Linked DNA regions of Martelella mediterranea DSM 17316. The protein of the gene in region 1 binds, or shares a complex with, the protein of each later gene. Links are inferred from orthologs where the notes say so. Each region holds a gene or a part of one and is shown in the gene's direction. Other genes may lie near its edges. The genes, in order: secY, secA and secG.

The links.
Region 2: the proteins of secY (region 1) and secA are in contact, whole or in part, in a crystal structure (PDB 3DIN), measured with the Thermotoga maritima proteins. The link is inferred for Martelella mediterranea DSM 17316 from one-to-one orthologs. Residues at the interface, in WP_004081795.1 of Thermotoga maritima: Glu108, Gly109, Glu110, Glu111, Ala236, Glu237, Arg238, Arg239, Ile240, Thr241, Ile242, Gln243, Tyr244, Ala245, Arg246, Arg247, Val248, Thr249, Gly250, Arg251, Arg252, Val253, Tyr254, Gly256, Ala257, Ser258, Thr259, Tyr260, Leu261, Pro262; in WP_004082002.1 of Thermotoga maritima: Glu261, Ala262, Arg263, Lys300, Ala301, Arg302, Thr303, Ile304, Ile305, Leu323, Tyr324, Asp325, Pro326, Val329, Ser330, Tyr333, Ile336, Lys340, Phe345, Val349, Glu363, Phe364, Tyr374, Ser375, Gly376, Gly377, Glu393, Ile395, Thr482, Ser483.
Region 3: secY (region 1) and secG share a complex: the UniProt entries of both Escherichia coli proteins name them as parts of the sec protein translocase complex. The link is inferred for Martelella mediterranea DSM 17316 from one-to-one orthologs.

The regions. Positions count from the first base shown.
Region 1 is NZ_CP020330.1:4,246,535-4,251,237, reverse strand. What follows is about bases 1,206-4,190. They hold secY (preprotein translocase subunit SecY), read left to right. Parts: upstream 1,206-2,021; coding sequence 2,022-3,359; downstream 3,360-4,190. Other genes in these bases: Mame_RS19835 (adenylate kinase), read left to right, coding at 3,356-3,946; rplO (50S ribosomal protein L15), read left to right, coding at 1,324-1,800; rpmD (50S ribosomal protein L30), read left to right, coding at 1,206-1,309. Outside these bases: rplR (50S ribosomal protein L18), read left to right, coding at 7-369; rpsE (30S ribosomal protein S5), read left to right, coding at 528-1,097; more of rpmD, read left to right, coding at 1,109-1,205; rpsM (30S ribosomal protein S13), read left to right, coding at 4,213-4,581. UniProt on the Escherichia coli protein: The central subunit of the protein translocation channel SecYEG. Consists of two halves formed by TMs 1-5 and 6-10.
Region 2 is NZ_CP020330.1:4,094,594-4,099,618, reverse strand. The notes cover bases 524-3,830. They hold secA (preprotein translocase subunit SecA), read left to right. Parts: upstream 524-855; coding sequence 856-3,630; downstream 3,631-3,830. Outside these bases: Mame_RS19105 (peptidylprolyl isomerase), read right to left, coding at 1-520; Mame_RS19095 (anthranilate synthase), read left to right, coding at 3,911-5,025. UniProt on the Escherichia coli protein: Required for protein export, interacts with the SecYEG preprotein conducting channel.
Region 3 is NZ_CP020330.1:3,730,607-3,735,012, reverse strand. The notes cover bases 684-3,371. They hold secG (preprotein translocase subunit SecG), read left to right. Parts: upstream 684-1,657; coding sequence 1,658-2,086; downstream 2,087-3,371. Other genes in these bases: Mame_RS17330 (CTP synthase), read left to right, coding at 2,264-3,371; tpiA (triose-phosphate isomerase), read left to right, coding at 748-1,530. Also shown: parE (DNA topoisomerase IV subunit B), read right to left, coding at 1-468; more of Mame_RS17330, read left to right, coding at 3,372-3,895. UniProt on the Escherichia coli protein: Subunit of the protein translocation channel SecYEG. Overexpression of some hybrid proteins has been thought to jam the protein secretion apparatus resulting in cell death; while this may be true it also results in FtsH-mediated degradation of SecY.

The DNA.
Region 1 (4,703 bases):
CGCGTTATGGCTAGCAGGAAAGAAACCATTGCACGCCGCGCCAGCCGCGTGCGCCGCCAGGTCAAGAAGGTCGCAAACGGCCGTCCGCGTCTGTCGGTCCATCGTTCTTCGAAGAACATCTATGCCCAGATCATCGATGACGCCGCCGGCCGTACGCTGGCCGCCGCATCGACGCTCGACGCTTCGCTGCGTGGCGATCTCAAGACGGGCGCTGACCGCGCGGCTGCCGAAGCCGTTGGCAAGCTCGTCGCCGAGCGCGCCACCAAGGCCGGCGTCAAGGAAGTCGTGTTCGATCGCGGCGCCTTCATCTTTCACGGTCGCGTCAAGGCTCTGGCCGACGGCGCCCGCGAAGGCGGCCTGAGCTTCTGATGAAGTTATGAGGCGCGCGTCTCAGCGCGTCTCGCACCCGGCGGGCCGATACTGCTCTTGAAGAGCCAAGTCGCCCGACCGTTCGCCGGCCGCCACGCTAGAGGCTAGCGGCCTTTCCATATGCCGATTGCACCCGGAAAAGAAAAAGGAACAGGACAATGGCACAGGACAGAAGGGGATCGCGCGACGATCGCCACAACCGGGATGAGCGCGACAGCGAATTCGTTGACAAGCTCGTTGCCATCAATCGCGTTGCCAAGACCGTCAAGGGCGGTCGCCGCATGGGCTTTGCAGCGCTCGTCGTCGTCGGCGACGGCAAGGGCCGCGTCGGCTTCGGCCACGGCAAGGCCCGCGAAGTGCCGGAAGCCATCCGCAAGGCGACGGAAGCCGCCAAGCGCGAGATGATTTTCGTGCCGCTGCGCGACGGCCGTACGCTGCATCACGACATCAAGGGCCGTCACGGCGCCGGCAAGGTTCTGCTGCGCACCGCCAAGGCCGGTACCGGCATCATCGCCGGTGGTCCGATGCGCGCCGTTTTCGAAACCCTGGGTGTTGCCGACGTCGTCGCCAAGTCGACCGGCTCGTCCAATCCCTACAACATGGTTCGCGCCACCTTTGATGCCCTGAAGAGCCAGATGCATCCGAAGGACATCGCAGCCCAGCGCGGCCTGAAATACGCCACGCTGCAGGCTCGCCGCCAGGCCGCTGGCGCTGTTGTCGACGAGTAAGGGAGGCAACCATGGCCAAAGCTAGCACCAAGAAGACTGTCACCGTTGAGCAGATCGGCAGCCCGATCCGCCGTCCCGCCGTACAGCGCCAGACGCTGATCGGCCTCGGCCTCAACAAGATGCATCGTGTGCGCACCCTGGAAGATACGCCTTCCGTTCGCGGCATGATCAACAGCATTCCCCATCTCGTCCGCGTCGTCGACGAGAAGTGAGACGGGAGACCATCATGAAACTGAACGAAATCAAGGATCGCGAAGGCGCGACGCATTCCAAGAAGCGTCTCGGCCGCGGCATCGGTTCGGGCTCCGGCAAGACCGGCGGTCGCGGCGTCAAGGGCCAGAAGTCCCGTTCGGGCGTTGCCATCAACGGCTTCGAAGGCGGCCAGATGCCGATCTATCGTCGTCTGCCGAAGCGCGGCTTCGTCAACATCTTTTCGAAGGACTTCGCTGAAGTGTCGCTCGGCCGCCTCCAGGCCGCCGTTGACGCCAAGAAGCTCGACGCCAAGAAGACGGTCACCGCCGAAACCCTCAAGGAAGCCGGCGTGATTCGCCGCGTCAAGGACGGCGTTCGCGTGCTGTCCGACGGCGAACTGAAGGCCAAGCTGACGCTCGAAGTCGCAGGCGCTTCCAAGGCCGCGATCGAGAAGATCGAAAAGGCCGGCGGCTCGATCACCGTTGCCTCCGGCGCCAAAAACGCCGAATAATTCGGCTTCTATTTGAAAAATCTACGCCCGGAGTGCTTCACACCGGGCGTTTTTTCTTCCATATGTGCCTCGACCACCGGCTGGCCCCCAAAAAAAGCCAAGCGGGTGGTTTATCGTGAAGACGGCCCACGTTCGAAATGGAGCGATGTCGCCTGTTACGAATCGGGCAATTTTTCGCACCGGGCGCTCTTCTGCGGCCGTGCGGCGACGCGGAGATACGCATGGCTTCTGCAGCGGAACAACTCGCATCCAATCTGAACTTCTCGACCTTTGCCAAGGCGACGGATCTGAAGAAGCGGATCTGGTTCACCCTTCTGGCGCTTCTCGTGTACCGGCTGGGTACGCATATCCCGCTTCCCGGTATCAATCTCGATGCCTATGCCCAGGCCTTCCAGGGCCAGTCCGAGGGCATCCTCGGCATGTTCAACATGTTCTCGGGCGGCGCGGTGCAGCGCATGGCGATCTTCGCGCTTGGCATCATGCCCTATATCTCGGCCTCGATCATCGTGCAGCTCCTGACCGCCGTCGTGCCGTCGCTGGAAGCGCTGAAGAAGGAAGGCGAGCAGGGCCGCAAGATCATCAACCAGTATACCCGCTACGGCACGGTGGTGCTGGCGACGGCGCAGGCCTACGGCATTGCGATCGGCCTGCAGTCCGGCGCCAATCTGGTCACCGATCCCGGCTGGTTCTTCATTCTCTCCACCGTCGTCACGCTTGTTGGCGGCACCATGTTCCTGATGTGGCTTGGTGAGCAGATCACCTCGCGCGGCATCGGCAACGGCATCTCGCTGATCATCTTCTCCGGCATCGTCGCGGGCCTTCCGGCCGCCGTCGGCAACATGCTGGAACTTTCGAGCGTCGGTTCGATCTCGGCTTTCGTCACGATCCTGATTCTCGTCGTCGTGATCGCTGTGTTCGCGCTGATCGTGTTCGTGGAACGCGCCCAGCGTCGGCTGCTGATCCAGTATCCGAAGCGCCAGGTCGGCAACCGCATGTTCCAGGGCGATACCTCGCACCTGCCGCTGAAGCTCAACACCTCGGGCGTTATCCCGGCGATTTTCGCGTCCTCGCTGCTGTTGCTGCCGGCGACGCTTGCTGGTTTCACATCTTCGGAACTGCCGAGCTGGGCGACCGCCATCATCGCATCGCTCGGCCATGGTCAGGCGCTCTACATGATCGTCTACGGTCTGCTGATCGCGTTCTTCGCCTTCTTCTACACCGCCATCGTCTTCAACCCGAAGGAAACGGCGGATAATTTGAAGCGGCACGGCGGCTTCATTCCGGGCATCCGTCCGGGCGAGCGCACCGCCGAATACATAGACTATGTTCTGACTCGCATTACCGTTGTTGGCGCGATCTATCTGGTCTTCGTCTGCATTCTGCCGGAGATTCTCGTGGCCCGCACCGGCGTGTCTCTGGCGCTTGGCGGTACCTCGCTGCTCATTATCGTCAGCGTGACCTTGGATACCGTATCGCAGATCCAGGGACATCTGATTGCCCAGCAGTATGAGGGGCTGATCAAGAAATCGAAATTGCGGGGAGGAAAGAGGGGACGATGAGACTTATACTTCTGGGACCGCCGGGCGCCGGCAAGGGGACGCAGGCGCAGCGCATCGTTGCTAGGCATGGCATTCCGCAGCTTTCCACGGGCGATATGCTGCGTGCGGCCGTGGCTGCCGGGACCGAGGTCGGCAAGAGGGCGAAGGCGCTTATGGATGCCGGCGAACTCGTGCCTGATGATGTGGTCAACGCGATCGTGTCCGATCGGATCGAGCAGCCGGACTGCGCTGGCGGGTTCATTCTCGACGGCTATCCCCGCACTTTGGTGCAGGCCGACGCAGTCGACGCCATGCTGAGCGAGAAAGGGCTGTCCCTCGACGTTGCCATCGAACTCGCCGTCGATGATTCGGCGATGGTCGGTCGCATTCTCCGACGCGCGGAAGAGGCCAAGGCCAGCGGTGAGCCGGTCCGCAAGGATGACAACGCGGAGGTCTATGCCGACCGGCTTCGCGCCTATTACAAGAGCACGGCGCCGCTGATCGGCTATTATTATGCCAAGGGCAAACTGCGCACGGTTGACGGCATGGCGGACATGGATGCCGTGACCGCCGAAGTGGAGAAAATTCTGGCCGACGCTTCGGCCTGACGCGATTGTACGCAGGCCGCCGCCAGACGGCGGCCTGACGTCATAAAATTTGAGGAATCGGTTGCAATACGGCGCTGTTTCCGCTATGAGCGCTCCAACTCGCGACATGGGGCAAGACGGTTAACGGTCCTTTTAGATTCTTTCAGGACGCGTCTTGTTACGAATATCGGTCGCGGCCGAGCAATGACAGGCGGGTTATCCGCCAAAGAAACCGGCAGTTTCTTGCGACATCAAGCTGCCAACAGAAAATGCTAAGGAGAATCGGCGTGGCTCGTATTGCTGGCGTCAACATCCCGACTGCCAAGCGCGTTGTTATCGCGCTGCAGTATATTCACGGGATCGGACCGAAATTCGCGCAGGAAATCTGCGAAAAGGCTTCCATCCCGGCCGAGCGCCGCGTGCATGAGCTGACGGACGCCGAAGTCCTTCAGATCCGCGAAGCGATCGACCGCGATTACATGGTTGAAGGCGACCTGCGTCGCGAGAATTCCATGAACATCAAGCGCCTGATGGACCTCGGCTGCTACCGCGGTCTGCGTCATCGTCGCGGCCTGCCGGTTCGCGGCCAGCGCACGCACACCAATGCCCGCACCCGCAAGGGCCCGGCAAAGGCGATTGCAGGCAAGAAGAAGTAAGTTTTACGGGACATTTTGTTCCGGAAAGAGCCGGCGGGTTTGCGCCGGCTTTCTGCGTAGATGACTGGGCCTTCAAGGGGCCGGTTTGCGGTGAGGCGGGAATGCCGCCGCGATGAAACGGA
Region 2 (5,025 bases), 150 kb from region 1 along the record:
CCTTGGCGAGCTCCGCGAAATCAGCGCCGTTGTCGAGTTCCTTGATGATTTCCTTGGCCTCATCCTCGCTCTCGACGAGGATATGGCGGGCATGGACTTCTTCCTGCTTCGGCGCCTTGGCGATCTCCTCGTCATAGCGCGCCTTCAGCATCTCGTCGGTGATCTGGGAATTGATCACCTGGTCGAAATAGGCGTTATAGAGTTCCTGCTGCTGCAACTGCTCCATGCGGGTCTTGAACGCATCGGTCTGGTCGAGGCCTTCCTCCTTGGCGGCGTCCGCGATCAGCTTCATGTCCACAAGGCTCGACAGCGCGATCGCGCGCATCTGCTCTTCGGGCATCTGGCCGAATTGGCCCTTGAACTGATCGACGGTGCTCTGAAGCTCTTCCTCGGTGATCGGCGTGCCGTCGACGGTCGCGACCACGGTCTGGCCGGCATCGGTGTCCTGCGCGAACACCGGCGCGGCAAAGCTGACGGTCGTTGCGAGCAGCACTGCGGCTGCCAGGGTTCTTTTCTGCATAAGTTCACCTTTTCATTGTTTGAACGTAATCGTAGCGGCCCGTCGGGATGCGCCGATGATTGTGCGGGAATGTGGTCGTCGCATCTCTGTCCGTCAACGCAAAACGGCGTATTACGTTGCAACCTTTCCGCTTTTTAATCTGAAGAGAAGCTGAACGCGGACCGGTTTTCCTCCCGTTTGCGGTCATTGCCGCGCGGCCTTCGACGTTGACATGGCGTGCCCCCCCTCTTATCTGTCTGCCAAGCCAGCGTCGATAGACGTCCGGGCGCGCAATGGATGCGAACAGGGCGCTACGTAGAGTTTAAATATGACAACTTTCGGAAAGAGCTATTGAAATGGTCTCACTCGGTGGCGTAGCCCGCAAATTGTTCGGTTCGGCCAACGAGCGCCGCGTCCGTGCCTACAGACCCCGCGTCGTCGCGATCAATGCGATGGAAGAGCAGATTTCGGCGCTTTCGGATGAGGCGCTGAAAGCCAAGACCGACGAATTCAAGAAAAAGCTCGAAGACGGCAAGACGCTCGACGACATTCTTGTCGAGGCCTTCGCCGTGGTCCGCGAAGCCTCCAAGCGGGTTCTCGGCCTCAGGCCCTTCGACGTCCAGCTTATCGGCGGCATGATCCTGCATGAAAATGCGATCGCCGAAATGAAGACCGGCGAAGGCAAGACCCTGGTGGCGACCCTGCCGGTCTATCTCAACGCCCTTGCCGGCAAGGGCGTTCACGTCGTCACCGTCAATGATTATCTCGCCCGGCGCGACAGCGAGCACATGGGCAAGCTCTACGGCTTTCTCGGCATGACCACCGGCGTGATCCATCACGGGCTCGACGACCGCCAGCGTAAAGAGGCCTATACCGCCGACATCACCTACGCCACCAACAACGAACTCGGCTTCGATTATCTTCGCGACAACATGAAGATGCAGCGCGCCGAAATGGTGCAGCGCGGCCACAATTACGCGATCGTCGACGAAGTGGACTCGATCCTGGTCGACGAGGCGCGCACGCCGCTGATCATCTCCGGCCCGCTCGACGACCGCTCCGATCTTTACGTGTCGATCGACAAGATCATCCCGATGCTGGAAGAGGGCGATTACGAGCTCGATGAAAAGCAGCGCTCGGCCAATTTCTCCGAAGACGGCATGGAAAAGCTCGAAAAGCTGTTGACCGAAAACGGCATGATGAAGGGCGCCTCGCTCTACGATATCGAGAACGTTGCCATCGTCCATCACCTCAACAACGCGCTGAAGGCCCACAAGCTGTTTTCGCGCGACAAGGATTACATCGTCCGTGACGGCGAGGTCGTGATCATCGACGAATTCACCGGACGCATGATGCCGGGCCGGCGTTATTCCGATGGCCAGCACCAGGCGCTCGAGGCCAAGGAGAACGTCAAGATCCAGCCGGAAAACCAGACGCTCGCCTCGATCACCTTCCAGAACTATTTCCGCATGTACGACAAGCTCGCCGGCATGACCGGCACGGCGGCGACGGAAGCGGAGGAGTTCGCCAATATCTACGGTCTCGACGTGGTCGAGGTGCCGACCAATATGCCGATCGCGCGTATCGACGAAGACGACGAGGTCTACCTGACGGTGCAGGAGAAGTATCTTGCGATCGTCGAGGAGATCAAGGAGGCCAAGGCCAAGGGCCAGCCGGTTCTGGTGGGCACCACCTCGATCGAGAAATCCGAGCTTCTCGCCGCCGCTCTCAAGAAGGACGGCATTACCGATTTCAGCGTGCTCAATGCGCGCTACCACGAGCAGGAAGCCTTCATCATTTCGCAGGCCGGCGTGCCGGGCGCGCTGACGATCGCCACCAATATGGCCGGTCGCGGTACCGACATCCAGCTCGGCGGCAATCTGGAAATGCGCATCGAGGCCGAGCTTGGCGATACCGAGCCGGGCACCGATATCGTGACCAATGAGCAGGGCGAGCGGGTGGAAGTCGCCCGCAAGTTTACCCCGCCGGGTCCCGAACGCGACGCGAAGGAGCAGGCGATCCGCGAGGACGTCGCCCGGCTGAAGGCCGAGGCGCTGGCGGCCGGCGGTCTTTACGTGATTGCCACAGAACGCCATGAGAGCCGTCGCATCGACAACCAGCTGCGCGGTCGTTCCGGCCGTCAAGGCGACCCGGGCCGTTCCAAATTCTACCTGTCGCTTCAGGACGACCTGATGCGCATCTTCGGTTCCGACCGCATGGAGAGCATGCTCACCAAGCTTGGCCTGAAGGAAGGCGAGGCGATCGTCCATCCGTGGATCAACAAGGCGCTGGAGCGCGCGCAGAAGAAGGTCGAGGCCCGCAACTTCGACATCCGCAAGAACCTGCTGAAATACGATGACGTCATCAACGATCAGCGCAAGGTCGTGTTCGACCAGCGCAAGGAACTGATGGATTCGGAGGACATTTCCGAAATCGTCAGGGAAATGCGCGAGGACGTGGTCGAAAAGGCCGTCAAGGCCCGCATTCCCGAACGCGCCTATGCAGAGCAGTGGGACGTCGCCGGCCTCAAGGAAGATTGCCTGCGCATTCTCAATCTCGACCTGCCGATCGAGAAATGGGCAGAGGAAGACGGCATTGCCGAGCCTGAAATCGAGGAGCGCATCAACGAGGCGGCCAAGCAGATCGAGGAAAACCGCGCCAAGCAGGCCGAGCAGTTCGGCCCCGACGTGCTGAAATATGTCGAGCGGCAGGTGACGATGCAGGCGCTGGATCATCTCTGGCGCGAGCATATCGTGAACCTCGATCACCTGCGCTCGGTCATCGGCTTCCGCGGCTATGCCCAGCGCGACCCGCTGCAGGAATACAAGGCCGAGGCGTTCGAACTGTTCCAGGCGCTGCTCGGCAATATGCGCGAGGTCGCGGTCTCGCAGCTGTCCCGCGTCCAGCTCGTGCGCGAGGCTCCGCCGCCGCGCCCGGAAATCAACCCGGCGCAGGTGCGCGCCAGCCACATCGATCCGGCAACGGGCGAGGACGAGATGGCCGGCGAGCAGGTCGCTTCCGGCGACGCCGCCACCATGCCGGAAGAGTGGAAAAACACCGGCCGCAACGAGCCGTGCCCGTGCGGCTCCGGCAAGAAGTTCAAGCATTGCCATGGCCAGCTGTTCGCCTGAGCGCGCGGCGGCATCTTGCGGATGGGCGGCGCGGACCCCGGCCGCCCAATCCACGCTTGCCAGCGCTTTTGGGTTGCGCTACAAAACCAGCATGACGATCAAGACGAACAACATTGCAAACTGGTGGTGGGCTCGCTAACGGCGGCCGCGATCACGCATGTTCAGTTGATCTGACGAAGCCGCCCTCCAACGAGGCGGCTTTTTTGTTAGGGCCGTCTTTGCAAGGGTTGAGAATGACCAGCATGCGGCAGGGCCGCATCACCGAGGTGGAGCAAGGAATATGAGCCTTCATGAGCGGCCCGATGGCGGCGAGAGCTATCTGACCCGAGGCGGCGTGGAGATCACGCGGACGCGGCGTTTCGTGCCCTATGACGACGCGATCTCCAGCTATATCGAGCGGCTGGATTCGCGCCGCGGGGCGGTGCTTTCCTCCAACTACGAATATCCGGGCCGCTACACCCGCTGGGATACCGCCGTGATCGATCCGCCGATGGCGATCTCCTGCAATGGCCGCAATGTCTGGCTCGAGGCCTTCAATGGCCGGGGCGAGGCGTTGCTCGAACTGATCCTGCCGGCGCTGGAAGCCCTCGATGCCGTCACAATCCTTTCCCGCGAGGCCCGCCGGATCGATCTCAAGGTCGCCGAGCCCGACCGCCAGTTCACCGAGGAGGAGCGCTCCAAGGCTCCGACCGTCTTCACTGTGCTTCGGGCGATCACCGACCTGTTCTTCTCCGAGGAGGATGCCAGCCTCGGCCTTTACGGCGCGTTTGGCTATGACCTCGCCTTCCAGTTCGACGCGGTTGACCTGAAGCTTGAACGCCCGGCCGACCAGCGCGACATGGTGCTCTACCTCCCCGACGAGGTGCTGATGGTCGACAACCATGCCGCCAAGGCCTGGATCGACCGCTATGATTTCGAAAAGGACGGCATCGCGACCGAGGGCAGGGACGGGACGATCGAGCCCGAGCCGTTCCGTCCCTCCAACAGCGTTCCGCCGAAAGGCGATCACCACAAGGGCGAATATGCCGAACTGGTCACCCGCGCCAAGGAGAGTTTCGTGCGCGGCGACCTGTTCGAGGTGGTGCCGGGCCAGCAGTTCATGGAGCGCTGCGCAAGCCAACCATCGGCGATCTCCAAGCGGCTGAAGGCCACCAATCCCTCGCCCTATTCCTTCTTCATCAATCTCGGCAATCAGGAATATCTGATCGGCGCCTCGCCGGAAATGTTCGTGCGGGTCACCGGCCGCCGGGTCGAGACCTGCCCGATCTCCGGCACGATCAAGCGCGGCGAGGACCCGATCGCCGATAGCCAGCAGATCCTGAAACTGCTCAATTCGCAGAAGGATGAGTCGGAACTGACGATGTGTTCCGATGTCGACCGTAACGACAAGAGCCG
Region 3 (4,406 bases), 520 kb from region 1 along the record:
GCCGTGCAGGCCGCCGGAGGTCTCATAGGCCTTGCCGTCGAACTTGCCGCCGGCATGGAGCTTGGTCATGATCACTTCAAGCGTCGACTTACCGGGCACCTGCGGATGGTTTTCCACCGGAATGCCACGACCGTTGTCGGTAACCGTCAGGAACCCCTCGGCGTCGAGATGGACGTCGATGAAATCGGCATGGCCGGCGACCGCCTCGTCCATCGAGTTGTCGATGACTTCCGCAAACAGATGATGCAGCGCCTTTTCATCGGTGCCGCCGATATACATGCCAGGGCGCATGCGCACCGGCTCCAGCCCTTCGAGTACGCGGATCGAGGATGCGCCATAGTCGGCGTTTTCCACCGAAGCGGGCGCGGATTTCCTCGGCTTGCTGGCGCTGGCGCGCTCGGGCTGCGTGGTATCGGTTTCGGCCTTGCTGCCGCCAAGATCGGCGAAGAGGTCTTTGCTGTTGTCCATAGGGTCGGGCAGCCTGTAAAGATCGGTTTGCGCCATAATCGACGCGTTGCGGCGAATCACCCTGCTATTCTGGCAAAGTTTTGGTCGCGAAGCGATGCCGCGCCAGATTCTCGCTATAAGGGTGTGGATAGTGTGATGCGCCCTATAAAGCCTTGATCGGGCCTTCTGTCAAACTGCGGGCGGCAAAACGCCCTTTGACGGCGCGCGCAAAACGGACGACAAGGGAAAACCTTTGCCGGCCGGGCCGGCCTTGAAGCAATGAATGGGAGAAAGACGAAGATGACTGCCGCAATACGCCCCATGGTCGCCGGTAACTGGAAGATGAACGGAACCCGCGACTCGCTGGCTCAGATCCGGGCCATCGCCGAAGGGGTGAGCGGCGGGCTCGCCGACAAGGTCGATGCGCTGATCTGCCCGCCGGCCACGCTGCTTTACGTCGCGACCACGCTGACGGAAGACACGCGACTGCTGATCGGCGGCCAGGACTGCCATGAAAAGGCGCGCTCCGGGGCCCATACCGGCGATATCTCGGCGGAGATGATCAAGGACTGCCTCGCCACCCATGTCATCGTCGGCCATTCGGAACGGCGCGCCGAGCATCACGAAACCAACCGCACCGTTTCCACCAAGGCGCGCGCGGCCTATGATCAGGGCCTGACCGCAATCGTCTGCATCGGCGAAAGCCGTGAGGAGCATGCCGCCGGCCGCACCATGGAAGTGTTGAAGACGCAGCTGTTTGAATCCATGCCGGACGATGCCACCGCAGACAACACGATCATCGCCTATGAGCCGATCTGGGCGATCGGAACCGGTCAGACGCCGGGCCCGGAGCAGGTGGCCGAGGTTCATGCCGCCATGCGCGCGGATCTGGTCGAGCGTTTCGGCGCGGCGGGCGAGAAAATCCGGCTTCTCTATGGCGGCTCGGTGAAGCCGGCAAACGCCCGCGAACTGCTGAGTGTCGCCAATGTCAACGGCGCGCTGATCGGCGGCGCCAGCTTGAAAGCGGCCGATTTCCTCGCCATCTATCAGGCCTATGAGGATATCTTGTCCTCGGCAAAGTAGGAATCGACGGCGGATCGGGCCGAAAACGGCCAGAAAAAGGGGTTGGATTGCTGGCCGGCCTCATGTAGAGAGACGCCAGTTATTCTAGCGGGCCCGGACCTTCAAGGCGGGGCCGGATTGGACATTCATGCAGACGGTATTGATCGTAATTCACCTGATAATCGTCGTTGCGCTGGCCGGTGTGATCCTCATCCAGAGGTCTGAAGGCGGCGGGCTCGGCATCGGCGGTGGTTCCGGTTTCATGACCGCGCGCGGCACGGCCAATGCGCTGACGCGCACCACGGCCATTCTCGCAACGCTGTTTTTCGTGACCTCGCTCGGTCTCGGCATTCTCGCCCGTTACCAGGGCAATCCGTCGGATATTCTCGACCGGATCGAACAAAACGCCGAAACCGATGGGCAGGGCATCCTCAACCAGCTTGGCGGTTCCGTGACCACGACGCCGGATGCGCCCAATGAGAGCGGCGTTCCGAGCGGCAGCGAAGGTTCTTCGGCTCCGGCCGTCAGCACCCCGGCGCAGGATTCGAACGCCACCGGCGTTCCCACCGGCGACTAATCGCCGAACTCGAACTGACATCAGCCGGCGGGCCTCCCGCCGGCATTTCTTTGGGCCGCTCGTCGCGCGCAAGCGTCGGCGATGCGGCATTGTTGTGACAATCGACCGGGGATGCATGGGCTTTTTTGCGTAAAGGCTCTGGCAGAATCGGTTTGAAAACGGTATCGGAATAAGCCCATGGCGCGATATATTTTCATCACAGGCGGCGTGGTTTCCTCCCTCGGAAAAGGCATTGCCGCGGCAGCACTCGGTGCATTGCTGCAGTCACGGGGCTATCGGGTCCGGCTCAGGAAGCTCGATCCCTATCTCAATGTCGATCCGGGCACGATGAGCCCGACCCAGCACGGCGAGGTGTTCGTCACCGATGACGGGGCGGAGACCGACCTCGACCTTGGTCACTACGAGCGGTTCACCGGCCGCTCGGCGACCAAGACCGACAACATCACCACCGGCCGCATCTACAAGAACATTCTCGACAAGGAACGCCGCGGCGACTATCTCGGCGCGACCGTCCAGGTGATCCCGCACGTCACCAACGAGATCAAGGACTTCGTGCTCGAGGGCAATGAGGATTTCGATTTCGTGCTGTGCGAGATCGGCGGCACGGTCGGCGATATCGAGGCGATGCCGTTCATGGAAGCGATCCGCCAGCTCGGCAACGATCTGCCGCGCGGCAACGCCGTCTATGTTCACCTGACGCTGATGCCCTATATCCCGGCGGCGGGCGAATTGAAGACCAAGCCGACCCAGCATTCTGTCAAGGAGTTGCAGGCGCTCGGCATTCATCCCGATATCCTGCTGGTGCGCGCCGATCGGGAAATTCCCGAGGCCGAGCGCCGCAAGCTCTCGCTGTTCTGCAATGTGCGCGAATCCGCCGTCATCCAAGCGCTCGATGTCGCCAATATCTATGACGTTCCGCTCGCCTATCACCACGAAGGGCTGGACGACGAGGTGCTGCACGCCTTCGGCATCGACCCGGCGCCCGTGCCGCGCATGGATGCGTGGAAAAAAGTCAGCGAACGCATCCGCACCCCGGAAGGCGAGGTAACGATCGCCATCGTCGGCAAATATACCGGGTTGAAGGACGCCTATAAATCGCTGATCGAGGCGCTGCATCACGGCGGCGTCGCCAATCGGGTCAAGGTCAACCTCGAATGGATCGAGTCGGAAATTTTCGAGAAGGAGGACCCGTCCCCCTATCTCGAAAAGGTCCATGGCATTCTGGTGCCGGGCGGCTTCGGCGAGCGCGGTTCGGAAGGCAAGATCCAGGCGGCCCGCTTCGCCCGCACCCACAAGGTCCCGTATTTCGGTATCTGCTTCGGCATGCAGATGGCCGTGATCGAGGCGGCGCGCAATCTGGCCGGCATCAAGGATGCCTCGTCCACGGAATTCGATCGCAATGCCAGCGAGCCGGTCGTCGGCCTGATGACCGAATGGGTCAAGGGCAACACGCTGGAGAAGCGGTCCGACAGCGATGATCTCGGCGGCACGATGCGGCTCGGCGCCTACAAGGCCCACCTTGGCGCGGAGACCAAGATTGCCGAGATTTACGGCACGACCGAAATCTCGGAACGCCACCGCCATCGCTACGAGGTGAATTTCGGCTATCGCGACAAGCTCGAGTCCTGCGGGCTGGTGTTCTCCGGCACGTCGCCGGATGGCGTTCTGCCCGAAACGATCGAATATGCCGACCATCCCTGGTTCATCGGTGTGCAGTACCACCCGGAACTGAAGAGCCGGCCGCTGGAGCCGCATCCGCTATTCGCAAGCTTCATCGAAGCCGCTCTGGAGCAGAGCCGGCTGGTATAGGCTTACATTCAAAGCGGACGCTACCGCTGCTCTACGCCACCACGGTTTGCTCGCGCAGCACCTTCTCTATTTCGCTGGCCGGCATCGGCCGGCCCAGCCAGTAGCCCTGAAGGACGTCGCAGCCGAGCTTGGTCACGATCTCGGCGTGGCGCCTGGTTTCCACGCCTTCGGCGATCACCTTGATCTTCAGCGTCTTGGCGATGTCGATGATCGATTTGACGATCGCGCGCTAATCGGGCGAATGCGGCAGCGGCAGGACCAGTTCGCGGGCGATCTTGAGCCCGTTGGGCGCGACCTTCAGGAGGCCGCTGATCGATGTGTATCCCGTGCCGAAATCGTCGACATCGATGCAGATGCCCAGCCTCCGGAGCTGCTTCAGATTGTAGGCGCTGATATCGTCCGGCTCGTCCAGGAAGATCGATTCCAGAAGCTCGAAGGTCAGCTTGCCCGCCGGAAGCTCGAATTCCTCCAGCGCGGAAACCAGCGCCGGATCGCTCAGGCGGCGCGGCGA